Regions from separate parts of the Kitasatospora sp. NPDC048662 genome, predicted to be linked through region 2. Evidence: riboswitches for the same ligand, from Rfam matches in the RefSeq annotation. Region 2 holds a riboswitch; each other region holds the start of a gene.
What was found. Region 2 has a riboswitch for cobalamin ahead of ACZ6R9_RS12365 (acyl-CoA thioesterase). Riboswitches for the same ligand answer to the same signal wherever they lie in the genome.
Positions count from the first base shown of each region.

Region 1: it holds a riboswitch for cobalamin, as region 2 does, so the genes downstream of both, ACZ6R9_RS07680 (ribonucleoside-diphosphate reductase subunit alpha) here and ACZ6R9_RS12365 (acyl-CoA thioesterase) in region 2, are expected to answer to the same signal.
Region 3: it holds a riboswitch for cobalamin, as region 2 does, so the genes downstream of both, nicT (Nickel transporter NicT) here and ACZ6R9_RS12365 (acyl-CoA thioesterase) in region 2, are expected to answer to the same signal.
Region 4: it holds a riboswitch for cobalamin, as region 2 does, so the genes downstream of both, ACZ6R9_RS22940 (cobalamin biosynthesis protein) here and ACZ6R9_RS12365 (acyl-CoA thioesterase) in region 2, are expected to answer to the same signal.

Region 1 covers NZ_JBVJHA010000002.1:382,153-389,601, reverse strand. Annotated here, with positions in the region: gene ACZ6R9_RS07690 (glycoside hydrolase domain-containing protein) at 1-1,930, shown strand, start outside; gene ACZ6R9_RS07685 (ribonucleotide-diphosphate reductase subunit beta) at 2,017-3,036, opposite strand; gene ACZ6R9_RS07680 (ribonucleoside-diphosphate reductase subunit alpha) at 3,036-5,450, opposite strand; cobalamin riboswitch at 5,623-5,783, opposite strand; gene ACZ6R9_RS07675 (hypothetical protein) at 5,875-6,009, opposite strand; gene ACZ6R9_RS07670 (GlxA family transcriptional regulator) at 6,300-7,292, shown strand; gene ACZ6R9_RS07665 (histidine phosphatase family protein) at 7,300-7,449, opposite strand, start outside.
Region 2 covers NZ_JBVJHA010000003.1:393,098-400,546, reverse strand. Annotated here, with positions in the region: gene ACZ6R9_RS12370 (putative Ig domain-containing protein) at 1-593, opposite strand, end outside; gene ACZ6R9_RS12365 (acyl-CoA thioesterase) at 901-1,338, opposite strand; cobalamin riboswitch at 1,386-1,604, opposite strand; gene ACZ6R9_RS12360 (sulfurtransferase TusA family protein) at 1,836-2,117, opposite strand; gene ACZ6R9_RS12355 (MFS transporter) at 2,114-3,388, opposite strand; gene ACZ6R9_RS12350 (flavin monoamine oxidase family protein) at 3,576-5,444, shown strand; gene ACZ6R9_RS12345 (translation initiation factor 2) at 5,663-7,300, shown strand; gene ACZ6R9_RS12340 (hypothetical protein) at 7,318-7,449, opposite strand, start outside.
Region 3 covers NZ_JBVJHA010000011.1:157,171-164,619, reverse strand. Annotated here, with positions in the region: gene ACZ6R9_RS26325 (helix-turn-helix domain-containing protein) at 65-643, opposite strand; gene ACZ6R9_RS26320 (EamA family transporter) at 769-1,614, shown strand; gene nicT (Nickel transporter NicT) at 1,622-2,716, opposite strand; cobalamin riboswitch at 2,769-2,964, opposite strand; gene ACZ6R9_RS26310 (DUF6445 family protein) at 3,045-3,737, opposite strand; gene ACZ6R9_RS26305 (Fpg/Nei family DNA glycosylase) at 3,834-4,640, opposite strand; gene ACZ6R9_RS26300 (AAA family ATPase) at 4,965-5,798, opposite strand; gene aroQ (type II 3-dehydroquinate dehydratase) at 5,872-6,321, opposite strand; gene aroB (3-dehydroquinate synthase) at 6,318-7,406, opposite strand.
Region 4 covers NZ_JBVJHA010000008.1:222,809-230,257, forward strand. Annotated here, with positions in the region: gene ACZ6R9_RS22940 (cobalamin biosynthesis protein) at 196-1,146, opposite strand; cobalamin riboswitch at 1,178-1,307, opposite strand; gene ACZ6R9_RS22945 (hypothetical protein) at 1,481-1,987, shown strand; gene ACZ6R9_RS22950 (alpha/beta fold hydrolase) at 2,557-3,666, shown strand; gene ACZ6R9_RS22955 (hypothetical protein) at 3,873-5,372, shown strand; gene ACZ6R9_RS22960 (CDP-alcohol phosphatidyltransferase family protein) at 5,518-6,396, opposite strand; gene ACZ6R9_RS22965 (phosphatidylserine decarboxylase) at 6,383-7,060, opposite strand.

The DNA of each region.
Region 1 (7,449 bases), on a different contig from region 2:
GGCCGTTCCGAACGCGTGGGGTGCCGACACGTCGGGGGCGGCGACGGGCACCGCCGGGCAGGCCACCAAGCGGATCGACTACCAGGGCTTCCACGCCCAGGTGCCCGCAGACTGGCCGGTCGTCGACCTCGCCGCCGCGCCGGGCACCTGCGTCCGGCTCGACGTCAGCGCCGTCTACCTGGGCACCCCGAGCGGGGACCAGAACTGCCCGGCGCACCTCGCGCCCGGCCGCGCCGACGGACTGCTGATCCAGCCGGCGGAGAGCGGGCGCGTCCAGGGCACCGTGGTGCCCGGGCAGCCCGTCGCGCAGAGCGTCCTGAAGGACGCCGCGGCCGGCCACCAGATCCAGGCCAAGCTCGGCAACTCCGGGCTTCAGGTGACGGCCAGTTACGCCACCTCGGCCGACCGGGTCCGGCAGATCCTGGAGACCGCGAGCGTCGACGCCGGCGCCCGCCCGTCCGCCGCGCCGTCCACCGCGAAGCCCGCCCTGGCCGGCTCCGCCCCGCGCACCGACGTCGCCGGGTTCGCCTTCGACCGCTGCGCCGCGCCGTCGGACGCCACCATGTCGGCCTGGGCCGCGAACTCCCCGTACCGGGCCGTCGGCGTGTACATCGGCGGGCCCTCGCAGGCCTGCGCCTCGCCGGCGAAGAGCTGGGTGGACTCCCGGAACGCCGAGGGCTGGGGCTTCATGCCGATCTACGTCGGCGCCCAGGCCGCCCGCGGCAACGTGCTGATCTCCGCCGATGTGGCCACCGCCCGTCAGCAGGGCTCCGACGCCGCCAACGACGCGATCGCCAAGGCCAACGGCCTCGGCTTCCAGGCCGGCGCGGTGCTCTACAACGACATGGAGAACTACGACTCCTCCGTCTACCGCGACCGGGTGGTCTCCTACCTGGCCGGCTGGACCGCGCAGCTGCACACCAAGGGCTACCGCTCCGGCGTCTACGCCAGCGCCTCCAGCGGCGTCAAGGACCTCGCCGCCCGCTACACCGACAGCTCCTACCCTGAGCCCGACGTGCTGTGGGCCGCCGCCTGGAACTCCCACCACGACGTGACCGACGCGGGCATGGGCCTGACCACCCCCGGCCAGTGGACCGGCGGCCGCCGCGCCCACCAGTACTCCGGCGACGTCACCGAGAGCTACGGCGGTGTCAGCCTGGGCATCGACGCCAACTACCTGGACGTCACCTCGAATGCCTCGGGCAACACCCTGCAGCCCGGCCAGCGGCTCGCCTCGGGTCAGAGCCTCACCAGCGACTCGATGACGCTGACCATGCAGCCCGACGGCAACCTGGTCGCCTACCTGAAGGCCGGCACCGGCAGCCGCCCGGTGTGGAGCACCAACACCTACGGCAACTCCGGTGCGTACGCGGTCATGCAGGACGACGGCAACCTGGTGATCTACCGCGCCGACGGCGGCCCGGGCAACGGCGGCGCGCTGTGGGCCACCACCACCGCGAGCGGCGGCGCGTACGCGATGCTGCAGGACGACGGCAACTTCGTGGTCTACCGCAAGGGCGGCGGCCAGGGCAACGGCGCGCTGTGGGCCAGCGGCTCCCAGGCCCTCTCGCCGCTCGTCTTCTCCGGGCGGCAGCTGTCCAACAACCAGTGGACCCAGTCGGCGACCGTCCGGATGGTCATGCAGGACGACGGCAACCTGGTGCTCTACCGCCGCAGCGACAACAGCGTGCTGTGGACCAGCTACACGTACAACAACCCGGGCGCGTACCTCTTCATGCAGCCCGACGGCAACCTGGTGATCTACAAGGCCGGCACCACCACCGGCGCCCTGTGGCAGAGCAGCACCTACAGCAACCCGGGCGCGTACGGGCTGCTGCAGGACGACGGCAACTTCGTGGTCTACCGCCAGGGCGGCGGCCCGACCACCGGTGGCCCGCTCTGGTCCACCAGCACCTACGGCCAGGGCTGACCCGGAGGCCGGCCCCGGAACACGGCCGAGGGCCGCACCCCCGCTCAGCGGCGGGGGTGCGGCCCTCGGGTCGTTTCGGCGTCGGCCTAGAAGTCGTCGTCGAAGGAGACCGAGCCCTCCACGGCGACCTGGTACGCGGAGACCCGGCGCTCGAAGAAGTTGGTCAGCTCCTGGACGTTCTGCAGCTCCATGAACCCGAACGGGTTGGTGGAGCCGTAGCGGATCGGCAGGCCGAGACGGGCCAGGCGCTGGTCGGCGACGGCCTCCAGGTACTGGCGCATCGAGGCGGTGTTCATGCCGGGCAGGCCGTCACCGCACAGGTCCTGGGCGAACTGGAGCTCGGCCTCGACGGCCTCCTCCAGCATCTCGGTGACCTGCTGGGCCATCTTGTCGTCGAAGAGGTCGGGCTCCTCCTCGCGGACGGTGTCGACCACCGAGAACGCGAAGTCCATGTGCATCGACTCGTCGCGGAACACCCAGTTGGTGCCGGTCGCCAGGCCGTGCAGCAGGCCGCGGCTGCGGAACCAGTACACGTAGGCGAACGCGCCGTAGAAGAACAGGCCCTCGACGCACGCCGCGAAGCAGATCAGGTTCAGCAGGAAGGCCCGCCGGTCCTCCTTGCTCTGCAGCGAGTCGATGTGATCGACCGCGTTCATGTACTTGAAGCAGAACTGGGCCTTCTGCGCGATGGAGGGGATGTTCTCCACCGCGGCGAACGCCGCCGCCCGGTCGTCCGGGTCGGGCAGGTAGGTGTCCAGCAGCGTCAGATAGAACTGGACGTGCACGGCCTCCTCGAACAGCTGCCGCGACAGGTAGAGCCGCGCCTCCGGCGAGTTGATGTGCTTGTAGAGGCTCAGCACCACGTTGTTCGAGACGATCGAGTCACCGGTGGCGAAGAACGCGACCAGTCGGCCGATCATGTGCCGCTCGCCGTCGCTGAGCTTGGCCAGGTCGGCGACGTCGGAGTGCAGGTCCACCTCCTCGACGGTCCAGGTGTTCTTGATCGCGTCCCGGTACCGGTCGTAGAACGACGGGTAGCGCATCGGACGCAGCGTCAGCTCGAAGCCCGGGTCGAGCAGCATCTTCTTCTGGTCTTCGGAGCTCATTACTGGCACGCCTCGCAGGACTCGGGGTTCTCCAGGGAGCAGGCGATGGCGTCCTGCTCGGCCTGGCTGAGGGTCGGGGTCTGCACCGGCACGGGCGCGGCGGTGCGGGCGGCACCCGACGCGGCCTGGGCGATCCGGGTCGCGGGGCGGGAGCGCAGGTAGTAGGTGGTCTTCAGACCGACCTTCCAGGCGTAGGCGTACATCGAGGACAGCTTGCCGATGGTCGGCGCCGCCATGAACAGGTTCAGCGACTGGCTCTGGTCGATGTACGGCTGCCGGGCGGCGGCCAGGTCGATCAGGGCGCGCTGCGGCAGCTCCCACGCGGTGCGGTACAGCGAACGGACGTTCTCCGGCAGCCACTTGAAGTCCTGCACGGAGCCGTTGGCCTCGCGCAGCGCGTCCCGGGTCTGCTGGTCCCAGACGCCGAGCTCCTTCAGCTCGCGCACCAGGTACGGGTTGACCTGGAGGAACTCGCCGGACAGCGTCTCGCGCTTGAACAGGTTGGACACCTGCGGCTCGATGCACTCGTAGACGCCGGCGATGGACGCGATGGTCGCGGTCGGGGCGATCGCCAGCAGCAGCGAGTTGCGCAGGCCGGTCTCGGCGATCCGGACGCGCAGCGCGTCCCAGCGCCCGGTCCACTGCGGGGTGGCCGCACCGAAGTGGTCGATGTGCAGCTCGCCGCGGGCCGCGCGGGTCTCGCCGTACGCCTCGTGGCGGCCGAACTGCTCGGCGAGGTCCGCGGAGCGCTCGTACGCGGTGAGCATGATGCGCTCGGCGATCAGCGTGGAGAGGGCCTTGGCCTCGGCGGAGTCGAAGTCCAGCCGGAGCTTGAAGAAGACGTCCTGCAGGCCCATCACGCCCAGGCCCACCGGGCGCCAGCGGGAGTTGGACGCCCCGGCCTCGGTGGTCGGGTAGAAGTTGATGTCGATCACGCGGTCGAGGAAGGTGACCGCGGTGCGCACGGTGGCGTCCAGGCGGTCCCAGTCCATCGCGTTGATCAGGTCGTCGGCGGAGGCGCCCGGGGCGACGTGCGCGCCCAGGTTGACCGAGCCCAGGTTGCAGACCGCGGTCTCGGAGTCGTCGGTGACCTCCAGGATCTCGGTGCACAGGTTCGAGGAGTGCACCGTGCGGCCCGGCAGCGCGGTCTGGTTGGCGGCCCGGTTGGAGGCGTCCTTGAAGGTCATCCAGCCGTTGCCGGTCTGCGCCAGGGTGCGCATCATCCGGGCGTACAGGGTCTGCGCGGGGATGGTGCGCACGGCTTTGCCGGCCAGCTCGGCCTTGCGGTAGGCCTCGTCGAAGTCGGCGCCCCACAGGTCGACCAGCTCGGGGACGTCCGCCGGGGAGAACAGCGACCAGTCCTCGTTGGCGTTCACGCGGCGCATGAACTCGTCCGGGATCCAGTGCGCCAGGTTCAGGTTGTGGGTGCGCCGGGCCTCCTCGCCGGTGTTGTCGCGGAGCTCCAGGAACTCCTCGATGTCGGCGTGCCAGGTCTCCAGGTACACGCAGGCCGCGCCCTTGCGCCGTCCGCCCTGGTTGACCGCCGCCACGGAGGAGTCCAGGGTGCGCAGGAACGGGACGATGCCGTTCGACTTGCCGTTGGTGCCGCGGATCAGCGAGCCGCGGGAGCGGATCCGCGAGTAGGACAGGCCGATGCCGCCGGCGTGCTTGGACAGCCGGGCGATCTGCGCGTAGCGGTTGTAGATCGAGTCCAGGTTGTCCAGCGGCGAGTCCAGCAGGTAGCAGGAGGACATCTGCGGGTGCCGGGTGCCGGAGTTGAACAGCGTCGGGGAGCTGGTCAGGTACTCCAGGCGGCTCATCAGCTTGTACAGCTCGGCCACCTCCAGCACCGACTGCTCGGAGGTGCCGACCGCCAGGCCCGCCGCGACGCGCAGCAGGAAGTGCTGCGGGGTCTCCACCACCTTGCGGGTGATCGGGTGGCGCAGCAGGTAGCGGGACTGCACGGTGCGCAGGCCGAAGTACTCGAAGCGGTCGTCGCCGGCGGCGTCGATCAGCGAGTCGAACAGCTCGGTGTGGGCGGCGACGAACTCGGCGGTCGCGTCGCCGATCAGGCCCTCGGCGTGGCCGACGGCGATCGAGGCGGAGAACGAGGTGACGCCCTGGGAGGCGGCCTCGTCGGCGATCTCCATCGCGAGCAGGCGGGCGGCCAGCTTCGAGTACTGCGGGTCCTCGGCGATCATCGACGCGGCGGCCTCCACGGCCAGCCCGCGCAGCTCGGCGAAGTCCGAGCCCGCGTGGCGGCCGCGCAGCGCGGCGGCGGCGACGTGGCCGGGGTCCACCTGGGGGAGGTCGGTGCTGCGGTCGGTGAGCAGCCGAAGCAGCGCCGCACCGGGGTCGGTGAAGGCGTCGGCGGAACCCTGGGACGGCAGGGTGACTGAGGCGGCGACGGTCAAGGCGCACTCTCTCCTGTGGCGGCGGCGGACGTGGCTCAAGGTGTCCGGTGGCGCGCGTGCGGCAGGGGAGGACGGCACGCCGAAAACGCTCGATCGGCGCGCGAAAGACCCACCCCCGGCCCGCCCGCGAGGCCGGACGGCAAAGCTGTGCTGCATGGCGTCTGCGGGGATGCCGTGTCGCACACCGTCAGCAGGTCCTCGGACTGCGCGGGCGTCGCTACAGCCCGCTCACCGTTGCGGGGCAGTCCCGGATTCGCACCGGGTTCCCCTGCTTCGACAGCGAGGTCGAGCATACATGTTGTGGCGGCTGGAGCTGGCGGCACCAGATGTAGTAGCGCGTGTCGCGTCAGAGGTGCCGCGCGTAGACAACGGAAACCACGCCGGAGCCACCAGGGAACCGCCGCAGAACCGTCGCAGAACCGCCTCAGAACCGCATCGTGCAGACCATCAGGTCCACGCCCGGGGCCGCCTCCCAGTCCCGCTCGGGGGCGCGGAGGAAGCCCAGAGCATCGTAGATCCGGTGCGCCGCGGTCATCTGCGGCCGGGTGGAGGACGCCATCCCGGCCAGCTCGGGTTCCCGGCTGCGGTCGATCGCCGCGCGGTGTCCCGGAGGAGCTCGGCGTGGCCGGACCCGGGGCGGGTGCGGCCGTCGCCGGCGAAGGCTTCGACGCCGACCTCCCCGGCTCCGGCGAGATCGTGGTCCGGGGCGCGGCGGACGGTCGGGGAGTGCACCCGGACAGTGTGCCGGACGGCTCGCGGCGCGGTTCGGCCAGGTCCCGGTCAGGGGTGGGGCAGTGCTGGCAGGAACGCGCCGTTGCCGCGAAATCCCGCCACTGCCATGCTGGGCCGATGCTGAAGAACGTCGCGGTGATCGTGCTGGAGGACATCCACCCCTTCGAACTGGGCGTGGCCTGCGAGGTGTTCGGCATGGACCGCAGCGCCGCCGGCCTGCCCGGGTACGAGTTCGGCCTGGTCGGCGACCGGCCCGGCCCGATGCGCACCCACGCCGGCTTCGCGGTGCAGGTGCCCCACGGCCCGGAGCGGCTCGCCGAGGCGGACCTGGTGATCGCCGCCGCCACCGGCATCCGCGAGCACTACCCCGAGGCGCTGTGCGAGGCGCTGCGGGCCGCCCACGCGCGCGGCGCGCACCTGCTGTCGATCTGCTCCGGCAGCTTCCTGTTCGGCGCCGCCGGCCTGCTGGACGGCCGCCGCAGCACCACGCACTGGCAGTACGCCCACCTGATGGCCGAGCGCTTCCCACTGACCACCGTCGAACCCGACGTGCTGTACGTGGACGACGACCCGGTGATCACCTCGGCCGGCACCGCCGCCGGCATCGACGCCTGCCTGCACCTGGTGCGCAAGGTGCAGGGCGCCGAGGTGGCCCGGGAGATCGCCCGCCGGATGGTGGTCGCCCCGCACCGCGACGGCGGGCAGGCGCAGTTCATCAACCGCCCGCTGCCCGAGAGCGACGGCGACTCGCTGGCCGGGACGCTGGAGTGGATGCGCCGCCGCCTCGACCGGGAGGTCAGCGTGGACGACCTCGCCCGGCACGCCCACATGTCCCCGCGCACCTTCGCCCGGCGCTTCCAGCAGGAGACCGGCACCACCCCGCACCGGTGGCTGACCGGCCAGCGGGTGCTGCTCGCGCAGCGCCTGCTGGAGTCCACCGACGAGAGCGTGGACGCCGTCGCCGCCCGCTGCGGCTTCGGCAACGCCGCCACCCTGCGGCACCACTTCGGCCGCCGCCTCGGCACCACCCCGCAGGCCTACCGGCGGGCCTTCGGCGGCCCGGGCGGACCCGGGGGGCCGGGGCGGGCCGCCGAGCGGCAGCCCGCCTGACGGCCGTTCAGGACAGGTGCGAGGTCTGGTTCCAGCCGGACGGCCGCAGCCGGCCCTCGCGGGCCCGCCACACGCTGGTCGAGCAGTTGCCCACCGGCGGCAGCGCCAGCAGCTCCTCCTCGCCCAGCCGGTCCAGCACATGACGCAGCATCAGCAC
Region 2 (7,449 bases):
GAGAAGCCGAACGGGTCGTTGTTGTTGACGCCGTTGCTGGTCAGCAGGTCGTTGATGATGGCCGGGGAGTCCCAGCCGTCGTTGTTGCGGTCGCTCTGGGTGTGGTCGGAGATCAGGAACAGGCCGCCACCGTTCTGGACGAACGTCATCACGGCGGTCTTCTCGGCCGCGCTGAGGCGGATGTTGGGCTCGGGGATCACGAACTCGTCGAAGTTGGCGAGGTCGAGCGCGCCGCCGGTGCCGTAGGTGATGGTGTTGCCGGCGGGCAGCGTCTTCAGGCTGTAGTTGCCGGTCTTCTGCAGGGCCACGCCCCAGGCCGAGATGGCGCCGGTCCAGCTGGTCTCGCTGCTCGGGTTGGCGTTCTGCGCCAGCGGGTCGGGCTGGCTGGTGGAGATGATCCAGTCCGCGTTGCCCGCGGTCTCCGCCTTGGTGTTGTCGAACAGCACCCGCTTCGGGGTGGTGGCGGCGGCCGCGGCGGCGTTCTTGGGGGTGGCCGCGGTGGCGTGCTGCGGGACGGCGCTCGCGCCGGCGGCGACCACCAGTGCGGTGGCGGCGAGGGCCAGCGGGCGGGCGGCCTTCCACGTTCTGATCATCTGTCAATCTCCTCGAACCACAGGAACCATGGGGGTGCGGGTGCGCCTGCGCTACGCGCGTAGGCGGGCACACGCTGCCATGGTGGGGTAATCGGAGCTTGAACGGAACATGTCGATCACACGCCGTCCGCAATGATGCGGTTTGTCCCCACGTGATGGTGATCACTCAAAGCCGCGAGCCCGGAACGCCAGGTGGGACGGCGTTCCGGGCTCGGGGCTCAGGGCTCGGGCTCGGGGCTCGGGCTCGGGGCTCGGGCTCGGGGCTCGGGCTCGGGGCTCGGGCTCGGGCTCGGGTGGTGACGAGGTGTCAGGCAGCTGCGGGTTCGAGCAGGGCCGGGACGGGGCGCGGGTGGCTGTCGGCGTCGATGGCGACGAACGTGAGCCTTCCGGTGGCGACCCGGGTGACCGGGCCGGTGGCGTTCCAGCGCTCGGCGGTGACGGTGACGTGGACAGTCATCGAGGTACGCCCGGCCCGCTCCAGCTCGGCGTGCGCGGTGAGCAGGTCGCCGGCCCGGACGGGGGCGAGGAAGGTCATGCCGTCCACGGCGGCGGTGACGGCCGGGCCTTCGGCGTGCCGGGCGGCAGCGGCGGCCGCGGCGTCGTCGATGAGCTTCATCACCACGCCGCCGTGGATGGTGCCGTAGAGATTGGTGTCGTGCTCACTCATGATGTGCGCGAGCGTCACCTGGGACGCCTGCGCGGGCTTGGCGGCGGACACCACGGGTGCGACGGTCTGATCTGCCACGTCAACTCTCCTTCGCGAGTCGCGGCTTGGGCGATCCGCGGCACCGGTGGGCGCTGCGGGCGGCGGCAGGTCTTCGGACTCGCGGACATCTCCCGTGGAGGGCCTGCCTACTGGCCGTCGCTTCCCGGACCGGTCGGGCCCAGTGCGTGTGACGGCGGTCGTTCCCGCTCACCGCTGCGAGGCAGTCCTGGACTCGCACCAGGTTCCCTCTTACGACGCCCCTGCCCTGGCTCGGACGGGTGCGAACCGCTGCCCGACCAGCCTATATCCCCGCCGGAGGTGCTCAGTCCGCCCGGCGGTCAAGGGGGCCGCCAGCCTGCCGGACGACGCCACGGGGCGTCCACGCGGGGCGGGGCGGCGTGAGTCGCAGCGCACAGGCCTCGGCGACGACGGGAGCAGGACGTGGTGGCAGGCCCGGAGCGCTCCCGTCCGACGGTCGGGCCCACGGCAGTTGGTGCACCCGGCGGCCGCGCGAGTGGCGGCCCGGCCGGGGGCGGTCAGGGGGTCGGGCGGTGCCAGGGGGCGTCGGGGCGGGTGGGGGTGGGGTTGGCGGTCAGGCGCAGGGCGTAGGTGTCGGTGGTGACGGGGCCGAGGTAGTGGTGGCCGGTGAGGTGGCACCAGGCGGGGAGGTCGAGGGGGGCGGCGGGGTCGGTGGCGTGGATGTGGACGAGGGTGCCGGCGGGGGCGTCGGCGATGGCGGCGCGCAGCCGCAGGAGCAGGGTGACGCAGAGCAATCCGCGTCCGTCGATGGTGAGTTGGGGGGTCTGGTGGTCCGTCATCGTCGGGCCCGGGTGGCTGCGGTGGCGAGGGCGGGGAGGGTCAGCAGGGCGACCAGGCCGCCGCCGAAGGCGAGGACGGGGTAGCCGGCCAGGTCGACGACGGCGCCGGAGGCGAGGCCGCCGGTGGCGCCGGAGATGGCGATGGCGACGTCGACGCTGCCCTGGGTCTTGGCGCGGGTGGCGAGCGGGACGGCGTCGGTGAGGATCGCGGTGCCGGAGACCAGGCCGAAGTTCCAGCCGAGGCCGAGCAGGACGAGTGCGAGGGCGAGCAGCGGGAGGGAGCCTGCGGGGGCGAGGGCGGCGAGCACGCCGGCCGCGAGCAGGGTGAGTCCGGCGGCGGCGCCGACGGTGAGCGGGCCGTGCCGGTCGACCAGGCGTCCGGTGAGCGGGGAGGGCAGGTACATCGCGGCGACGTGCAGGGCGATGACGAACCCGGCTGCGGCGGTGCCCTGTCCGGCGTCGTGCATGTGGACGGGCGTCATGGTCATCACGCCGACCATGACGAGCTGGGTGACCACCATCACCTGCGCTCCGAGCAGGACGCGATTGCGGGTGCGGGCCGTTGACGTGCCGTCGGCGGTGTCCGCCGGGGTCTCGGCGGCCGGGGCCGCCGCGGCGGCGGCGCGGGCGAGCAGCAGCGGGTCGGGGCGCAGCCGGGTGGCGAGGACGAGCGCGGCGGCGGCGTAGGCCACGCCGCCCAGCAGGAACGGTCCGGCGAGTCGGGGCAGGTGCAGGGCCTCGGCGAGGTCGCCGGTGGGGGCGGCGAGGTTGGGGCCGAGGACGCCGCCGAGGGTGGTGGCGACCAGCACGGTGGAGATCGCCCGGGCGCGGTGTCCGGGGGCGGCGAGGTCGGCCCCGGCGTACCGGGCCTGGAGGTTGGTGGCGGTGCCGGCGCCGTAGACGAACAGCGCGAGGAACAGCAGGACGGGGCTGTCGAGCGCGGCGGCGGCGATCACGCCGACGCTGCCGACGGCGCCGGTGGCGTACCCGAGGGCGAGTCCGGGGCGGCGGCCGCGGGCCGCGGATATTCGGCTGACCGCGATCGCCGTGAGCGCGCTGCCGGCGGTGAACAGCGCACTGGGCAGCCCGGCCAGCCCGGTGCTGCCGAGCATGTCCTGGGCGAGCAGCGCGCCGACGGTGATGCCGGCGGCCAGCCCGGCACCGCTGAGGATCTGGGAGGTGACCAGGACCCGCAGGATGTGCCGCTGAACGGCGGGGTCGGCGGCGAGTTCGGCAGGTGGCGGCGCGGTGGTGCTGGTCTCTGACGTCACGGCTCTCCTCGGTTATCCAAAGTTTCGTGGAATATCCTAACGACCCCTCGCCGCAAAACCGCCCGGCGCACAGTTGGGGACGGGGCGCGCCGGGTGAGTGCGGCAAGCGCCCCCCTGGCGGGTGGTGAAAGGGGCCAGGTGGGCGGAGCGCGCGTCCCGGGGTGCGCGGCGCTGCCAAGGTGGGGCGGTGATCTCTCGACGCGGACTGCTCTTTGCTTCTGGCGGCGCGGCGGCCGCCGCCGCCCTGACCGGCCCCGGGGCCGGAATCTCTCGTGCGGCGGACGCGGCCCCGCCCGACCCGGCGCGGAAGGCGGCGGCGCTGATCATGGCGCGCCGGATCCTGCTGACCGACGCCGACCACAACGACCTGACCCTGGAGTACCTGAAGCTGCTGACCGGCCGTCAGCGCGTGAAGAAGACCGAGACGCGCGACGTGCTGGTGGTCGGCGCGGGCGTGGCCGGAATGGTGTGCGCCCGGCTGTTGCAGGCGGCGGGTCACAAGGTGCGGGTACTGGAGGCGAACCGCAGCCGGGTGGGCGGCCGGGTGAAGACCTTCCGCGGCGACGTGTGGCAGGACTCCCGGCTGCACGCGGAGGCCGGCGCGATGCGCATCCCGTCCAGCCACGTGCTGACCCTCGCGCTGGCCGACCACCTGAAGGTGCCGCGCCGCCCGTTCGACCTGGTGGACCTCCCGCCGCTGCCGGACCAGGTCTCCCACGACTCCAGGGTGGCGTACAAGTCGTGGACGGGTGAGGAGTTCACCAGCGGCGAAGCCCCCGCGTACGTCGCGCCGAAGGGTCTCGGCAGCCGCTTCGTGCACGTCAACGGACAGACCGTCACCAAGAAGCAGTACGCCGAGAACCCGGGCCCGATCAACAAGAGCTTCGGCTGGGACAGCAACCAGACCACCGCGGCGGCCTTCGACAAGGCGCTCGACACCGCCCGCGCCTACACCATGGACAAGAACCCCGACGGCACCTGGACCGACAAGCCGATCGCGGAGCGGGTCACCGGCATGGCCGACCTGCTGTACGACATGGACGGCTACTCGCTGCTGCGCTACCTGCAGGAGGGCGAGGGCTGGAGCGACGCCCAGATCCAGGCCGTCGGCACGCTGGAGAACCTGACCAGCCGGCTGTCCTACGGCTTCCTGCACTCGGTGTTCGACGCCGGTGACATCAACCCGTCGGTCACCTACTTCGAGTTCGACGCGGGCACCGACGCGCTCACCGAGGCGCTCGCCAAGGGCCTGTCGATCGAGCGCGGCCAGGTGGCCACCCGGGTCCGCACGGACGAGCACGGCGTGACGGTGACCGCCGAACCCGAGACCGGCCCGGAGGACGAGGCCTGCGACGGCGCGATCGGCAACAAGCCCACCGAGTACCGGGCCGACATGGTGGTGCTGGCGGTGCCGTTCGCGGCGCTGCGGCACGTCGACTTCGAGCCGCTGCTCCCCTACGGCAAGCGCCGGGCGATCAACGAACTCAAGCACGACACCGCGCACAAGGTGCTGCTGGAGTTCACCGAGCGCTGGTGGGAGTGGGACGAGGCGACCTGGAAGAACAAGCTCGGCAACGACTACAAGCCCGCCCCGCACGGCGACGCGGTGGCCGCGGTCGGCGGCGGCTGCGTCTCCGACGAGGCCGGCCGGTTCGTCTACTTCCCCTCCCACCCCAGCGACGGCGGCGCACCCGGCGGTGTGGTGCTGGCCGCCTACAACTGGGCGGAGGACGCGCTGCGCTTCGACGCCCTCACCCCCGCCGACCGGCACACCGAGGCGCTGGAACACCTGACCGGCCTGTACGGCGAGCGGATCCGGCGCTACGTCACCGACCGGCACGTCTCGCAGTCCTGGCTGCGCAACCGCTGGGCGCTGGGCGAGGCCGTCATCGAGACGCCCGGGCAGTTGCTCAGCCTCGGCCCGCACGTGGCGACGCCCGTCGAAGGGAAGCTGTTCTTCGCCGGCGACCACTGCCAGCCGCGCTACCACGCGTGGATCTCGGGCGCGATCGCCTCCGGCACGGAGGCCGCGCTGCAGGTCGCCAACACCGTCTGACCAGCCGCACCGACTCGCACCGCCGCACCGACTCACAGCGCCCGCAACGCTCGCACCGCCCGCCGCCGGTACCCGATGCTTCGTCAGTCGGGTGCCGGCGGCGGGCGTTTCGCCGTCCCGGCCGGAGCCCTTCCCGACGGCAGGTCGGGCTGCCCGACCGGCCATCAGCGGCCGTGTCCCGGCGGGCGGGGCGGCGGGCGCACCGATACCATCGGCGCATGCGCGACACCGGCGGGGACCAGCGGCGCTCCGTGCTGCTGGCGTTCCGCTCGGCGGTGGCACTGCACCGACTGCTGGACGTGCTGCCGGTGTTCGAGGGCGACGGCCGGATCTCCCGCTGGTTCACCCTGGTGCCGGGCTCCCGGTTCGACCTGGAGGCGCTGGCCGCGCTGGACCGCTCCGGCGCCCGGGTGATCGACTTCGAGCAGGCCACCGAACGGCCCTTCGACCTCGTCCTGACCACCAGCCCGAAGGGCGCGCTGGCCAGCCTGTCCGCTCGCGCCCGGGCCCTGCTGCCGCACGGCGCGGGCTTCAACAAGGCGCTGCGCGAGGAGGGTTCGCCCGAGCTGCCGTCCGGCCTCGACCCGGCGTTCCTGCTCTCCGACGGCGCGCCGTGGGCCGATCTGCACGGTCTCGGTCATGCCGAACAGCTGTCCCGGCTGGCCGAGTTCTGCCCGCCGGCGGCCACCCGTGCGGTCGTCGTCGGCGATCCGACGCTGGACCGGATGCTGGAGTCGAACCCCCGCCGCGAGGTGTACCGGGCCGCGCTCGACCTCGGCGACCGCACCCTGCTGGCGGTGCTCTCCACCTGGGGGCCGGAGAGTCTGCTGGTCCAACGCCCCGAACTGCCGCGCGAGTTGGTGCTGGGCCTGCCGGTGGACCGCTACCGGGTCGCGCTGCTGGTCCACCCCAACGAGATCGGCGAACGCAGCCGCCTCGACCTCGCCGAGCAGTTCCGCCCCGAGCTGCGGGCCGGGCTGCTGCTGCCCTCCCCGCACCAGGACTGGGCGGCGGTCCTGGTCGCCGCCGACGCGGTGATCACCGACCACGGCTCCACCGCGCTGTACGCCGCCGCGCTCGGCCGCCCCGTGCTGAACGCCTACGACGGCGGGCGGGAGTTGATCGCCGGCACCCCGATGGCCCGGCTGCTGGCCGCCGCGCCGCGCTTCACCGGCCTGGAGAGCGTTCGCGGCCTGGACCTGGCCGCGACCACCCTCGCCCGGGGCCCCGCCGCTGACGCGTTCGACCGGCCCGGGCAGGCGCTGGGCCTGCTGCGCACCGAGCTGTACCGGCTGCTCGACCTGACGCCCCCTCGGCAGGTGGTGCTGCCGCAGCCGCTACCGGTGCCGTCGGTGCCGCGGTCGGCCGCGCCGACGCTCGCGGTGCGGGCCGAGGTCGACGGGCAGCGGGTGCGGGTGGAGCGTTTCCCGGCCGCCACCGAGCTGGCGATCCACCACCTGTCCGCCGAGCACCCGGTGGCCGCGCTGGCTCAGGTGCGCAGCGCCGCCGTGCTGTGGCGGCGCCCCGGTTCCGGCCGCTGGACGGTGTCCGGTTGGGCCACGCACGTACTGGACGAACTGCCCGCCTGCCTGACCGCAGCGGCGGTGATGTCCGCCGACCGCTGCGTCCTGCTGCACCGGCACCGCGGCCCACTGACCGTGCAGCTCGCGCCTGGCCGGGCCGGCGGCCGCATCCACCGGATCGATCCCACGGCCGCGGTCTCCGCCGTCCACGCCTGGCTCGGCGCCCACCCGGCGGCCGGTCTCCCCGCCGAACTCGACTGCGCGCTGGGCCCGTTCACCGCCCGGCTCACCGTCCGCCCGGCGCTCGCCGAGGAACTCGACGCGGAGCTGTGACGGGCGGTGGCGGGAGGTCAGCTCTCGTCGGGGCCGGGGTTGGGCGTGGCGCCGGGGCCGGGTTCGGGGTCGGGCGCGGCGCCGGGGTCAGGGTCCGGGCCGGGGCCGGGTTCGGGGTCGGGCGCGGCACCGTGGGCGGCCCGCAACTC
Region 3 (7,449 bases), on a different contig from region 2:
GCCGGGCGCCACCTGCCGGGTGTCGCCTGCCCGGCGCCGCTGGGCCGGTGGCACTTGCCCGGTGTCACTTGCCGGCCGGCGCCGGGACGGAGACCACCAGGGTGAGGCGGCAGTCGGTGGTGCCCTCGTTGCGATAGCTGTGGGCGGTGCCGGCCTCGTAGGAGGCGGTGGAGCCGGCCGGGATGAGGTGGGCGCGGCCGTCGAGGACCAGGGTGAGTTCGCCCTCGTCGATCCGGGCGATCTCGACGGTGCCGGCCGGGTGCGGGTCGGAGGCGTGGGTCTCGCCGGGCCGCAGGTGCCAGGTCCACAGCTCCAGCGGGCCGGGGGCCTCGATGCCGTTCAGCAGGATGCCGCTGCCGCCCTCCGGGCCGCTCCACAGCCGCACGGCCTCCTCGGCGGGGATGATCCGCACCACCGAGGTCTCGTCGTAGTCGAGCAGTCGGGCGATCGAGACGCCGAGGGCGTCGGCGAGCCGGACCACGGTGCCGACACTGGGGTTGGTGCGGGCCTGCTCGATCTGGACCACCATGCCGCGACTGACGCCGGAGCGGGCCGCGAGGGCGTCCAGGGTGTGGCCGCGCTCGGTGCGCAGCCGCTTGAGGTTGCGGGCGAGGGCCTGGGTGACGAGATCGGGTTCCGGCACGCTTGAGTCCAATATTTTAGTTGGGTCGGTTCAGTTGGCTGAACTATGCTGCGGCGGCAGGACAGATCCACCGACTGTACTGCGGAGTCCATCATGCTGCCCCCCGCTCCCCGCCCGACGCCCTCATGAGCGCCGCCTTCGCGCTGCTCGCCAGCCTGCTCTGGGGCGTCGCCGACTACGGCGGCGGCGCGATCACCCGCCGCCTGCCCGCGCTCGGCGTGGTGGTGCTCTCGCAGACCGCGGCGGCCCTGGTCCTCGTACTGGCCGTCACCGCCACCGGCGGCTGGACGGACGCCGGGCCCGCGCTCTGGTACGCCGTCGCGGCCGGGGTGATCGGGCCCATCGCGCTGCTCGCCTTCTACCGGGCGCTGGCGCTCGGGCCGATGGGCGTGGTGTCGCCGCTGGCCACCGTCGGCGTGCTGGTGCCGATCGGGGTGGGCCTGTTCCTCGGTGAACGGCCGGGCGCCGTCCAGGGGTTGGGGATCCTGGTGGCGATCTCCGGGGTCGCGCTGGCCGGCGGCCCGCAGCGCGGCGGACCGGCCGTGAGCCGCCGGGTCCTGGTCCTCACCCTCTCCGCCGCGTTCGCGTTCGGCGCGGCGCTCGCCCTGATCGGGCACGCCGGCGCCGACGGCGGCCTGCTGCTGACGCTGTGCGTGCAACGACTGACCAACGCGGTGGTCGGCATCGGCATGCTGGCCGCCGCCGCCGGCCGGGAGCCGCTCGAACTGCGCGGCGCGGCCCGTTCGTTGCCCTCGCTGACCGCCGTCGGCGTCGCCGACGTGGCCGCGAACGGCCTGTACACCGCCGCCACCCAGCTGGGCTCGGTCGCGGTGGCGGCGGTGCTGGCCTCGCTCTACCCGGTGGTGACGGCGCTGATGGCGCGCGGCCTGCTCAAGGAACGCCTGCTGCGGGTCCAGGTGGTCGGCGCCGGGCTGGCCGTCGCCGGAACGCTGATCCTGGCCGCCGGTTGACGTTCCGTCAGAACGTGCCCGCTCCGGAGAACGCCTTGGAACGGCGGGCGATCCGCCAGTAGCCGATCGCCGCCGCCCACACCACCACGAACAGGCCGACGATCACGAAACCCACGTTGTCCAGGCTCAGTCCGGCGATCCAGCCGGACACCGGATCGTCCAGCCCGAACTTGTCGTGCAGCACCGTGACCAGCTCGATGGTGCCGATCACGAAGGCCACTGCGATCGACAGCCCCGTGATGGTCAGGTTGTAGTACACCTTGCGGACGGGGTTGGAGAACGCCCACTGGTAGGCGAAGTTCATGAACGTGCCGTCCAGGGTGTCGAACAGGCTCATCCCGGCCGCGAACAGCAGCGGCATGCAGGCGATCGCGTACCAGGGCACGCCGGACGCCGCGCCCGAACCCGCCATCACCATCAGAGTGACCTCGGTGGCGGTGTCGAAGCCCAGGCCCAGCACCATGCCCACCGGGAACATCTGGCCGGGCCGGGTGATCGACCGGGTCGCCCGGTTCAGCACCCGGGCCAGGAAGCCCCGGGAGTTCAGGTGCTTCTCCAGCTCGGCCTCGTCGTACACGCCGGCCCGCATCGCCCGGAACACCCGCAGAATGCCCAGCAGGGCCACCAGGTTGAGCGCCGCGATCAGGTACAGGAACGCCCCCGAGGCGGTGGTGCCGATGGTGCCCAGCACCTGATGGGTCGTCGAGTCCTTGTCCATCAGCGTGCCCGCCAGCGCGGCCCCGCCGGCCACCAGCGCGGCCATCAGCACCACCATCGAGGAGTGCCCGAGGGCGAACCAGAAGCCCACCGAGACCGGCCGGCGGCCGTCCGCCATCAGCTTGCGGGTGGTGTTGTCGATCACCGCGATGTGGTCGGCGTCGAAGGCGTGCCGCATGCCCAGGGTGTAGGCGGTGATGCCCAGGCCCACCCCGAACACCTGGGTACCCACCTGGTACTTCTCCGGCACCACCAGGAACAGCAGCGTCCCGAACGCCGCCACGTGCAGGGCCAGGATCACCGCCATCAGGCCGGCCGTGCGCCAGGTGTCCTCGCGACGCCAGCGGAAAGCAGGAAGAGGGGAGCCCGGGACGTTTCCGGGCATGGTCGAATCGGACGCGGTCATCCGCGCATCACGCTCCAGCACCTCGTGGATCACTTCGTGAGATGCCGTGGCCGGTCTCCTGGCTGACGGGGTGTTCGGCGTCGGCGCCCGGCCTTCCCGGCCGCGAACGGCCAGTGGCACGAGGTGGGAGCCGACGACTCCCCGATCACAGTGGCGAGGGCCGCTCCGGACTCCTGTGACGGGCACAGTGCACCGGCTTCCCGAACACCACGGCCCGACCACCGTAGAACCGCCCCGGGCGCAGCGGCAAGACCGGACCCGTCCGCGGGTGTCGCAGATCACTCCCACCCGGCCGGTTGACGGCGCGTCACGCCATCCAGAAGAACACGCAGGTCATCCGCTTCTCGTCCAGCGTGGCGCCGTAGTACTCGGTGGCGGTGTGCATCAGGTTGGCGGTGTACAGCAGCAGCCGGTTGTAGCGGTGCGGGACGGCCAGGTCCTCGGTGAACGAGTCCGGCGGGACGAAACGGGTGCCGAGCGCGTCCACCAGGTTGTTGTGCGGGGCGACCACGGTGTTCCCGCCGAGCCGGCCCCCGGGCAGGCTCTGCCGGTAGAAACTCGTCCCGCACCGCTTCGGCACGTTCGGGTTGAGGTACAGCACGGCGGCGTAGCGGCACAGCGAACGCGAATCGGTGTGCGGGCGCGGCTCGCACTCCCCCGCCCCCACCACCTGCACGCAGTTGTGGTTGAACGTGCCGCCCTCGGCCTCGCTCAGCGCCCAGATCCGCGGCACCTGCACGGTCTCCCGCACCAGCTTCTCGACGTGTGCCAACTCGTCCGGCTCCAGGCCGGGCATCGCCCGCAGCCCCGGCCAGGACTCCGGCTTGTGCGGGTACCCCTCGTCCCAGTCGGTGCGGGCCAGGTGCCGGGCGCGCACCGCGTCCGGGTCCGGGAGGACGTCGTCCAGCACCCAGTAGTCGCGGCCCTTGGTGGGCTTGCGGTACGGCAGGACCGGAAGGGCCGGGGTCGGGCGCGGGCCCCGGAACGGTTGCACGGGCATGGACCCGACAATAGGTAGCGCGCTCCGGGGCCCTCGCCCAAGGGCCGGTCAACCTTGCGTCAAGGCTTTGTCATTACCCTCCGTGATGACGGCCCGTCAGGACTGCTGGCAGCGCGGGCACCAGAACAGGTTCCGGGCCGCCAACTCCTCGGTCCGCACCGGGGTTTCACAGACCAGGCAGGGCTGGTCCTGCCGCCGGTACACATACACCTCACCACCGTGGTCGTCCACCCGCGGCGGACGCCCCATCGCCTCCGGCGTGTGCTCCGGCCGGACGGTGTCGATCCGCCCCGCCGCGACCCCCTCACGCATCAGCGCCACCAGATCCGCCCAGATCGCGTCCCACTCGGCGCGACGCAGATCACGGCCCGCCCGGTGCGGACTGATACCCAGCCGGAACAGCACCTCCGCCCGGTACACATTGCCGACACCCGCCAGCACCTTCTGGTCCATCAGCAGCGCCGCGATCGTCGTCCCGCTCCGCGAGATCCGCTGCCACGCGGCGTCCCCCACCTCGCCCGGCCGCAACGGATCCGGCCCGAGCCGCCGGTGCAACGCCGCCTTCTCCCCCGGCGTGATCACCTCGCACGCCGTCGGGCCCCGCAGATCCGCGAACCCGCTCTCGTTCTCCATCCGCAACCGCACCTGCCCGACCGGCTCCGGGGCCTCCCCCACCCCGAACTCGTACTTCCCGTACAACCCCAGATGCACATGCAGCCAGTCGTCCCCGAACCCCAGGAACAGATGCTTCCCGTGCGCCTCCGCCACGTCCAGCACCCGCCCGTCCAGCAGCCCGGCCCCCTCCCCGAACCGCCCCTGCGGCGAAGAAACCCGCACCGCCCGCCCCCCGAACAGCTCCCCGTTCAACCCGGCCAACCGATGCACCACATGCCCCTCGGGCACCCGCGTCAACTCCTCGATCGATCCCGTCCAACCCCCCTATTCTCCCCGCCCCCACCGACACCCCTTCACCCCAGAGGCCCACCGCCCACCCGCGACGCAACCACCCCACCCAGCACAAGCGCGCGGCGGACGCCCGCACGAGGAGAACCTGCACAGCAGAGACCCATGCGGCAGAGACCCACACAACCAAGGCCCCGGCCGCCGAACCTCCGCGCAGCGGAAACCCCGCACCACAGCCCCCGCACAGCCGGTTTGCCCCGGGCGGCCTCGCGCTGTGCTCGTCTCGGGTCGTGTGGTCGGGTGGAGGGAGCTCCCCGCAGGGGGTCAGCGTTGGTGCAGCCGGCTCAGGATCGCCTGGTCGAGCGCCGCGGCCGTCTCGGGGACGGTGAGGTTGGAGTTGTCGATGATGGGGAGGCCGGAGGTGCGCCAGCCGGCCATGCGGCCGTGGATGCGGGCGACTTCGTCGTCGGAGAGGCGGCGGTTGCCGGAGCGTTGGGCGTTGCGGGCGAGGACGCGGTCGAGGCCGGGGAGCAGGACGACGGGGATCATGCCGGGGCCGATGTGGCGTTTCCAGCCGCCGAGGCCGATCGCGGGGCGGTCGGGGAAGACGGCGTCGTCGATGATGCAGGAGATGCCGTTGGCAAGGTAGTTGCGGCAGGCGAAGCCGCAGGTGCGGCGGGCGAGGCGGTACTGGGCCTCGGAGGCGGTGTTCCAGCCGGACTGCGGGTTGGCGAACCCGGCCTGGACCCATTCGCGGACGTCGTCGAGGCTGATGTGCGCGGTGGGGGTGGGGCGGCGCTCGGCCCAGTAGCGGGCGACGGTGGTCTTGCCGGCGCCGGCCGCGCCGATCAGCAGGACGGCGATCGGTCCGACGGGCAGCGGGGCTGCCGGTGCGGGCATCGGCGGTGGCGCGGCGGGGAGTTGGACGGTGCCGCCGCTGGGGAGCAGGAAGTGCCCGGTACCGCCGGGCGCGACGGCCTTGAGCGGGACGGTCGGCCGGTCGGGGCGGGTGGCGATCGGTCCGAGGGTGGGGATGGCCTGGGTGGCGGGCAGTGCCGGTGCGGGGTACGGCTGTTGAGGGGCCGTCGGATACGGGGGCGTCCCCGGGCGGGGTGGCACCTGGCCCCCCGGATGGTGGCTCTGCGCGTACTGGCTCACCGTCACCTCCCTGCGCCGAATGTACACGTCGGCCCGGTGGCGGGCACAAGTCCGCCACCGGGCCGCGCAGCGCTCAGCGGGTGGTCAACTGTTCGGCCAGCGCCCGCAGGGCGAGTTCGTACGAGCCGAGGCCGAAGCCCGCGATGGTGCCGGAGGCGACCGCGGCGATGACCGAGGTGTGCCGGAAGGTCTCGCGGCTGTACGGGTTGGAGATGTGCACCTCGATCAGCGGGGCGGTGCGCTGCGCCGCGGCGTCCCGCATCGCGTACGAGTAGTGGGTGAACGCACCGGGGTTGATCACCACGGGTGTCTTGGCGTCCGCCGCCTGGTGCAGCCAACCGACCATCTCCGCCTCGGAGTTGGTCTCCCTGACCTCCACAGCGAGACCGAGCTGCGCACCCAGTGCGGCACAGCGTGCGACCAGCCCCGTGTACGAGGTGGAGCCGTACACGTCGGGTTCGCGGGAGCCCAGCCGGCCCAGGTTGGGGCCGTTCAGCACCAGCACCGGGACGGGGGCGGTCATCCGGAGACCTCCGCGTACGCGGCGACCAGCAGCGACGGGTCGGGGCCTTCCAGCACGGAGGTCTTGGCGAGACCGTCCAGGACGATGAAGCGCAGCAGGTCGCCGCGGGACTTCTTGTCGATCTTCATGGCGTCCAGCAGCTTCGGCCAGGCGTCCGCCCGGTAGCTGAGCGGCAGGCCGACCGAGGCCAGCACGGTGCGGTGCCGGTCGGCGGTGGCGTCGTCCAACCGCCCGGCCAGGCGGCCGAGTTCGGCGGCGAACACCATGCCGATGGAGATCGCCGCGCCGTGCCGCCATTTGTAGCGCTCGTTGCGTTCGATGGCGTGGCCGAGGGTGTGGCCGTAGTTGAGGATCTCCCGGCGGCCGGACTCCTTGAGGTCGCCGGAGACCACGTCGGCCTTGACCTGGATGGCCCGCCGGATGAGCTCCAGGGTGTGCGGGCCCGCGGGGGTGGTGGCGGCCGCCGGATCCTGCTCGATCAGGTCGAGGATCACCGGGTCGGCGATGAAGCCGGCCTTGATCACCTCGGCCAGGCCGGAGACGTAGTCGTGCTTGCCGAGGGTCTCCAGGGTGCCGAGGTCGGCCAGCACGCCCGCGGGCGGGTGGAAGGCGCCGACCATGTTCTTGCCCTCGGCGATGTTGATGCCGGTCTTGCCGCCGACCGCGGCGTCCACCATGCCGAGCAGCGTGGTGGGCACCGAGATCCAGCGCACCCCGCGCAGCCAGGTGGCGGCGACGAAGCCCGCCAGGTCGGTGGTCGAGCCGCCACCCAGGCCGACGATCACATCGCTGCGGGTGAAGCCGGTCTGGCCGAGCACCGACCAGCAGTACGCGGCGACCTCGGCGCTCTTGGCGTCCTCGGCGTTCGGGACCTGCAGGACGATCGCCTCGTAGCCCTGGTCGACCAGGTCCTCGCGGATCGCCTCGCCGGTGGCCTCCAGCGCCTCCGGGTGGATGATCGCGACGCGCTTGGCCTTCGGGCCGATCAGCGGGGCGAGTTCGCCGAGCAGCTGGTGCCCGATCAGCACCTCGTACGGGGCGTGGCCGTCACTGCCCGCGACAGCAATCCGAACGATGTCACTCATTGCTCCCACCTTCGCTTCGCTCGGCGGTCACTTCGTGACAACA
Region 4 (7,449 bases), on a different contig from region 2:
CGGGAGACGGCGGCATGCCGAAGCCGCACCACGCCGGGGCCAGTTGCACCGCCCGCCCGCACGCGAGTGCCGCGTCGCGCGGGAGCAAGGGACGCGAGGAACTGCGCGAGGCGGGAGACGGCGGCATGCCGAAGTCTCCCTCCGTCACATCCAATTGCACCGGCCGCTTCCAGAGATCCGCGTCCAGCGGCGCAGTCACTTCGACCGCCGGCCGCGCCGGGCGAGGATCAGGTAGCGCGTGGCGGTGGTGACGCCCAGGGCCAGTGCGCCGACCCGGCGGGAGAGGCGGCAGGCGCGGTCGATGTCGGCCGGGCCGACCGGCGGGAGGCCCGCGCCCAGGACCGGCCGGTGCTCGACGCGCTCGCCGTAGCGCAGCGTCCCGCCCAGTTGCACGCCGAGCGCACCGGCGAACGCGGCTTCCGCCTGGCCCGCGTTGGGGCTCGGGTGGGCGGAGCCGTCCCGGCGCCAGACCCGCCAGGTCCGGGCGGGGGAGTCGGACGCGGCGACGGTCAGCAGGGCGGTGAGCCGGGCCCCGGGCCACCCGGCGAGGTCGTCGAGGCGGGCGGCGGCCCAGCCGAAGCGGCGGTAGCGGGCCGACTTGTGGCCGACCATCGCGTCGAGCGTGTTCACGGCCCGGAACGCCAGCAGCCCCGGGACGCCCGCCAGGCCGCCCCACACCAGGGCGTTGACGACCGCGTCGGCGGTGTTCTCCGCGACCGACTCGACCACCGCCCGGGCGACCTGCTGCTCGTCCAGCCCGGAGGGGTCGCGTCCGCACAGGTGCGGCAGCCGTTCCCGAGCGGCCGTCAGATCCTCGGCGGCCAGCGAACGCCCGATGGCCCGGGCCTCCCGGGTGAGTGACGTCCCGCCCAGGACGGTGAAGGTCGCACCGGCGGTCAGTGCTGCCGCGGCGAGCGGCGAGCGACGGACGGCCCGCGCGGCGAGCGCCGCCCCGCCCGCGACGGCGCCGACGGCGAGTGCGGTGTGCAGTGCGCCGGCCCCGCGGTGGTCGCGCCACAGCCGGCGCTCCAGCCGTCCCGCGGCGGTGCCGAACAGCGCGACGGGGTGTCCGCGCCGGGGGTCTCCGAGCCGGGCGTCCGCGAGATACCCCGCGACCGCGCCCACCAGGTACGGGGCAGCCCGCATGGCGTTGTGTCCTCACTCAGGGTCCGCGCCCTGGATCGACGGAACGGGGGCCAGAGTCTCCTGACTTCCGGTCACCCCCGCGCGGGGTGTCCGGTCACAGTGGCGGGACCGCGCCGGACTCGCACCGGCTTCCTCTGCTTGCCTCCGTTTGGCCCGAAGATCCCACCACGCCCGCTTCGCGGCAGTCAACCGAGGCCGCCGGAGCGTTTGGTCACACCCCGTCGGACACCGGCCCACCGCCGGCGCCGAGGTCAGAGCGCATCCGGACGCCCTAGGATGCAGCCACATTCGCCACCCGGACGGTCCGGACCGGCGGGACACCGGGGGAGACACCGTGCGACAACTGGCCCGGCGCGCCGCGCAGATCGCCGCGGTCCTGGCCGCGCTGGCCGCGACCTCGGGGTGCACCGTCCCGAGCGACGCCGTCGCCGGGATATCCGTGACCGAGGACGGCCACCCGCTGGGCGTCCTGCTGGTCTGCGGCGACCGGATCGACGGAGCGACCCTCTACACCAGCGAGGGCAGCCACGAGGAAACGATCGGAACCTGGACCGCCCACTCCGCCCTCCGGCCCGGGCTGACCACCTGGACCCTGGACGCACCCGCCGAGGGCTGGGAGACCGGCAAGTCCGCCGCCCCACTCGACGCCGGGACCACCTACCACCTCTACGGCTGGACCAAGGACAGCTCCCGGTCGTCGACGCACGTCGACTTCACCCCGGAGGACTTGGAGCAGCTCACGCCGGGCAACGTCCGCTACCACCGCACCGCCTCCGACGGCAGCACCTCCACCTCCACCGTCCCCGTGGCGGAGTTCCAGGCCAAGGCCTGCAAGCACTGACCCCGGCCCCCCGTTCGGCGCACCCGCCCGCGCAACGCCTCCGCCGCCAGGCCCGTCGCGCGCATCCGCCCTTGCTCCGCGTCGCCTCCACCGGCGACCGCAGCGCGGCAAACTGCCCGCGTCCGTCCACGCCGTGAACTTCACCGCCCCGCTCGGCCGCCGCCACCCGCAGGCCGTCCTGGACACCCCCGGAGCGGAGCTCACCGACCGGACCACCTCCGCCGGGCCGCCGCCGTGATCCTGCCGACCGAGCCGTCCCTGCGCGCCCGGGCACCAAGTGCCTTCAGCGCTGCGGCCGCCTCCCTGTAGGACACCGCCCCGCCCCAGCCGCGGCGCGCCGGCCCGCCGCCGAGGCGCCCTCGCCGCCCCGCCCCGGCCGCTGGTCCGAGCCCTGGCGCCGGCTGCTGGACGACTGCGCCGTCACCCCGCGCCCGACGTCCGCGACCGGGCCCGCGCCATCCGGCCGGCCCCGCGCCGGCACGTCACCCGCGGTGCCGCCCCGATTCGCCGGACGGCCTGCGGGCGGGTGCACTGGAGGGCACAGGACTGTCAGCCCCCGGGAGACCGCCATGCGTTGGGGAACCGCCGCCGTTGTCGCAGCCGCCGCCGCAGGGACCGGAGCGGCGGCGTTCCTGCTCCTGGGCCGGAAGGTGTCGGACCAGGTGGTGCAGCCGGGTGCGGTCGTGCAGCCGCCGGTCACCGTGCTGGAGCTCGGTCCGGGCCGGGTGGCGCTGACCGCGACCGCGGACACCGTCCGGCGCGGGCACTACGGGCTGGAGTGGGACGAGGGCGGCCACGCCGTGGTCGGCGAGGTGCTCGGCTCCGGGGGCGGGCAGGTCACCCGGCGCTTGGAGCGGGCCGAGTACGGGACGCTGACCGTCGGCACCGAGGTTCGGCTCACGCCCCGGGTGCTGATCGGTGACCCGCGCACCGCGCTCGGCCTGGACTTCGCCGAGACCGTTGTGGCCGGCGAGCTCGGCGCCTTCCCGGCCTGGCGCACCTCCGGGGTTCGCGGCACCTGGATGGTGCTGATCCACGGCGCGGCCGCCGACCGCTCGCAGGCGCTGCCCGTCCTGCCGCTGCTGCGCTCGCTGCGGATGCCCTCCCTGACGGTCACCTACCGGGGTGACGCCGGCGCCCCCGCCCCGCCGGACGGGCTGGCGCACTTCGGCGAGGCCGAGTGGCAGGACGTCGACGCGGCGATCCGCACCGCGCTGGACTTCGGCGCGCGCAACGTGGTGCTGTGCGGCTGGTCGGTCGGCGCGACCATCGCCCTGCACACCGCCGCGCACTCCGCCCACCGGGGGCAGATCGCCGGACTGGTGCTGGACTCCCCGGTGCTGGACTGGGAGGACTCGGTGCGCCGGGCGGCCGTCTGGGGCGGCGCGTCCCCGATGCTCGCCGAGCTCGGCACCCTCGCCGCGCAGGGCCGCACCGGCGTGGACCTGGCCGGTTTCGCCCGGATCGCGGCCGGCACCGACCTCCGCTCGCCCGCGCTGCTGCTGCAGAGCCCGGACGATCCGCTCACCCCGTGGGCGGCCGCCCGGCGGCTGGCGTCCGAGCGGGACGACCTGGTGAGCCTGCACCCGGTGCCGCACGCGCAGCACGCGGCGCTGTGGAACGCCGACCCGACCGGGTACACCGAGGCGCTGCGCCGCTTCCTCACCCCGCTGCTGTGACGGCCCGACGGGAACCGGAAGCGGGCCCGCCGCGTCCTCATTTCGGAGCGATCACGATGTGCGCCATGTCCATGCCGTGAAACGGAGTGATTCGTCCCGCTTTGCACCGGCCTGTCCCTCCGTCGTTCGAAGGGTTCGGACAATACGCCGAGACAGCCCGGCAGCCGATGTGACAGAAGGCCCGTGCAAGGGGAAGACTGCACGGCGTGACGTCTCGGAACCCGCGCGACCGTGATGCCCCGCACCCGCCCCACCGCACCGGTGCGACGGTGACCCGTCTGCCCGGAACGGCCGTCGGGCGTGCGGAGGGCACCGTACCCGCAGCAGCCAACCGCCGCCGGGTACCCGCCAAGCCCGGACGGGGCCGCGTGCCCGTCCCGGACGGCTTCCCCGCACCCGCCGAACTCGCCCCGCTGGCCCGCCGGATGCTCGCCGACGCGGTCCGCGTCGCCCGCTGGGCCGGCGAGCTCACCGAGGTCGACAAGCGCGGCGAACTCCTCCCCGAGGACGCCCGTGCCGCCGGCCGCGCCCTCTCCATGACGGTCGGCGCCGCCGCCAACGCCTGGGGTCAGGCGCTGCTGGTCGGCCTGGTCGAGCTCCGCGACGGCGGCGCCGGGCCGGGCTGGCGGCTGCACGCCTGGGAGCGCGACGACGAGGCCGTGGTCCGCGGCTGGTCCGCGCTGTTCGACGCCTGGACGCTGCTCGCCCCGGTGCCGCCCGCCGCGCTGCGCGGGGTGTTCGCCCAGCTGGCCGGCCAGGCCGTCGACCAGGCCCCGCAGCTGCTGTCCTTCCTGCACCTGGTGGACGGGCCGGTCGCCGACAGCGAACTGCTCGAACTGCTCCGCCGCGGCCTCGACGAGCGCCGCCTCGGCCCGAGCAGCGGCACCTTCCCGCTCTCCCCGGTCCCGCACGCCGCCTCCGCGGTCTCCGCCGTCCGCGGCACCTGCCGGGAGCCGCAGATCGACACCCCGCACGCGCCCGCCGACGTGGCCGCCGTGCTGGACTGGATGCTCGACGGCCTGGCCGCCGTCGGCGCGCTCGGACGGCGGGACGAGGCCGCCGAACTCTCCCCGCTCGGCCACTGGGCGGTGCGCGCCAAGCTGGAGGAGATCTGCACCGTCGCGCAGACCGCCGCCGGGCACATCGAACAGAGCGCCCTCGAACTGCTCAGCGCCTGCGCCGACTACAGCCCAGGACCGGCCCGCGCCGAGTTCCGCGCCTGGGTCGCCGCCCGGCCCGCCGACCGGGCCGTCGCCGAACTGCTCGAAGCCGCCCGCGGCGAGGACGCGCTGGTCCGCGGCCTCGCCTTCGAGGCACTGCGGGTGGTGGCCGGCTCCACCGCCGAGCAGGGCGTCCGGGCCGCTGTGGAGGAGGCCGTCCTGCGGCCCTACGCGCTGCTCTGGCTGGCCGAACAGCTGGACGAGGGGGGCGCCTCCCCGGCCGACGTGCTGGGCGCGGAGGACGCCGCCTGGCTGTGGGTGGACACCGCCGCCGCCGTGCTCGACCACGGGGAGACCGACCTGCTGGTCGGCCACGTGGAGGGCGCGTCGGCGGGCGAACCCGTCCGCCTGTTCAACCGGGCCCGCCAGTCCGGCCACCCCCGTGCCGCGAGCGTCCTGACGGCCGTCGCCTCCGTCCACCCCGACCCGGCGGTGGCCCGCGCCGCCCGCCGCAGCGCCTTCTCGGTCCACACCGGCGGCGCGTAAGCGGCTCCGCGCCTGTCGAGAATCGCTGGTGTCCTGCGCCCCGTCAGGGGCGCGGGGAACTGCGCGAATCGGAAGGCGATATACGTGAAGCCGCCCACCCAGAGAATCTCTGAGCGGGCGGCTTCTCGCGTATCGGGCTTCGGGGCTAGCCCCGGTTCTCCGCGCGGCGGGCGCGGACCACGCCCACCTTCTCGCCGACCTTGCGGCGGATGACCAGCAGCGGCGCCATCGCGGCCAGCGCGATCTGGGCGAGCGCGCCGATGTGCATCAGGGTGTCGCCGCCGGGCAGGCCCGCGGCCCAGGACGCCAGGCAGCCGATGGAGACCACGATCCAGGCGACCGTCGCGGTGGCCAGCAGGCCCTGCGGCTTGGGGTACTCGATCCGGCTGACCATCAGGTAGGCCACGCCGAAGATCAGCAGCAGGCCGGGGACGAACGGCGGGTCGAGCAGCACGATCGCGATGACGGTCATGGCGCCCATCGGGCAGGGCATGCCCTGGAAGATCCCCGGCCGCATCTTCACGGCGGAGAACCTGGCAAGCCGCAGCACCACCGCCAGCAGCACGGTCAGCGCGATGAACGCGGACAGTTGCTGGTTGGAGCCGGAGGAGACCAGGCCCCAGACCGCGACGAAGTACGCCGGCGCGATGCCGAAGCTGATCAGGTCGGCGAGGTTGTCGAGCTCGGCGCCGAGCGCGGAGGAGCGCAGCTTGCGCGCCACCAGGCCGTCGAAGAGGTCGCACATGGCGCCGACCAGCAGCAGCGTGACGACGGTGGCCGCGCTGTGCTTGACCGGGGCGTTCGACTCACCGGTGAGGTGCGGCATCAGGATGCCGGTGGTGGTCGAGTAGATCGCCAGGAAGCCGCAGACGGCGTTGCCCAGCGTCAGGAAGTCGGCGGTGGAGAGGTGCTGCGGGGAGCGGGGCGCGCGCAGTTCGCGGTCCCGGGCCCAGCGGCGGCGGCGCTGCTCGGTGGATTCTTCGTCACCGAGGCCCACGAGAGTCTCAGGATCAGTCACGGTCAAGGCGAGTCACCCCGGCGGTGGTCTTCTGGCCGACCGTGACGCCGACCTCGACGCCCGCCGGCAGGTAGGTGTCGACGCGGGAGCCGAAGCGGATCAGGCCGACCCGCTCGCCCTGCTCGACCTTGGTGCCGGCGTCCATGTACGGGACGATGCGGCGGGCGACGGCGCCCGCGATCTGCACCATCTCGATGTCGCCGAGCTCGGTGTCGAAGTGCCACACGACGCGCTCGTTGCGGTCGCTGTCCTTGTTGAACGCCGGGACGAATCCACCGGCGATGTGCTCGACGGACGTCACGGTGCCGGCCAGCGGCGCGCGGTTGACGTGGACGTTGAGCGGGCTCATGAAGATCGCGACGCGGGTGCGGCCGTCCGGCCACTCGTCGATCGATTGGACCACGCCGTCGGCCGGGGAGATCACTCTGCCGGCGCCGATCTCACGCTCGGGGTCGCGGAAGAACCACAACATGCCCGCGCTGAGCGCGCAGGCCGGCACGGCCGCCAGGGCCCACTTGCCGGAACGCCGGGTGAGGGCGGTCGTCACGGCGGCGGTGGCCAGCGTGGGAACGAACCAGGGGGTGGCACCGCGCGCGATGGTCACGCGGGGACGCCGACCCTCGGGGACGAAACCCTGGGCGGAGGTGTGAGGGGACGGGCTGATGGGCATCGAGGACCTTTTGTCGCGGGCCCCGCGCGGGAACACTGAATGGCCCCTGGACGAGGGCCACCGCGGGGATCGAGTTGTGTGGGACGGCTGCTGTCCCGGTGGATGCTATCGGGACCTGCCGGTATCTGGGCAAGCCGCCTGCTAGTCGAACTACGCCTGCCTGCCGAGTCGGGCACCTGCTATGTGTACGACCGTAACCGGACGAAGTGCGGTTCCCCAAGAGGTCTCGGGTCACGGGTGATTCACGTCTCAGCGACACGCCGGTCACAGGCAGTGCACGGAAGCGGCCGCCCGGCGCGTACCTGGGGAAACGCGCCGAACGACCGCACCGAATGCCGTGCCCGCCGTGCTCCGGCCGACCAGGCCGGGGGCGGGTACGGCCGGGCCGG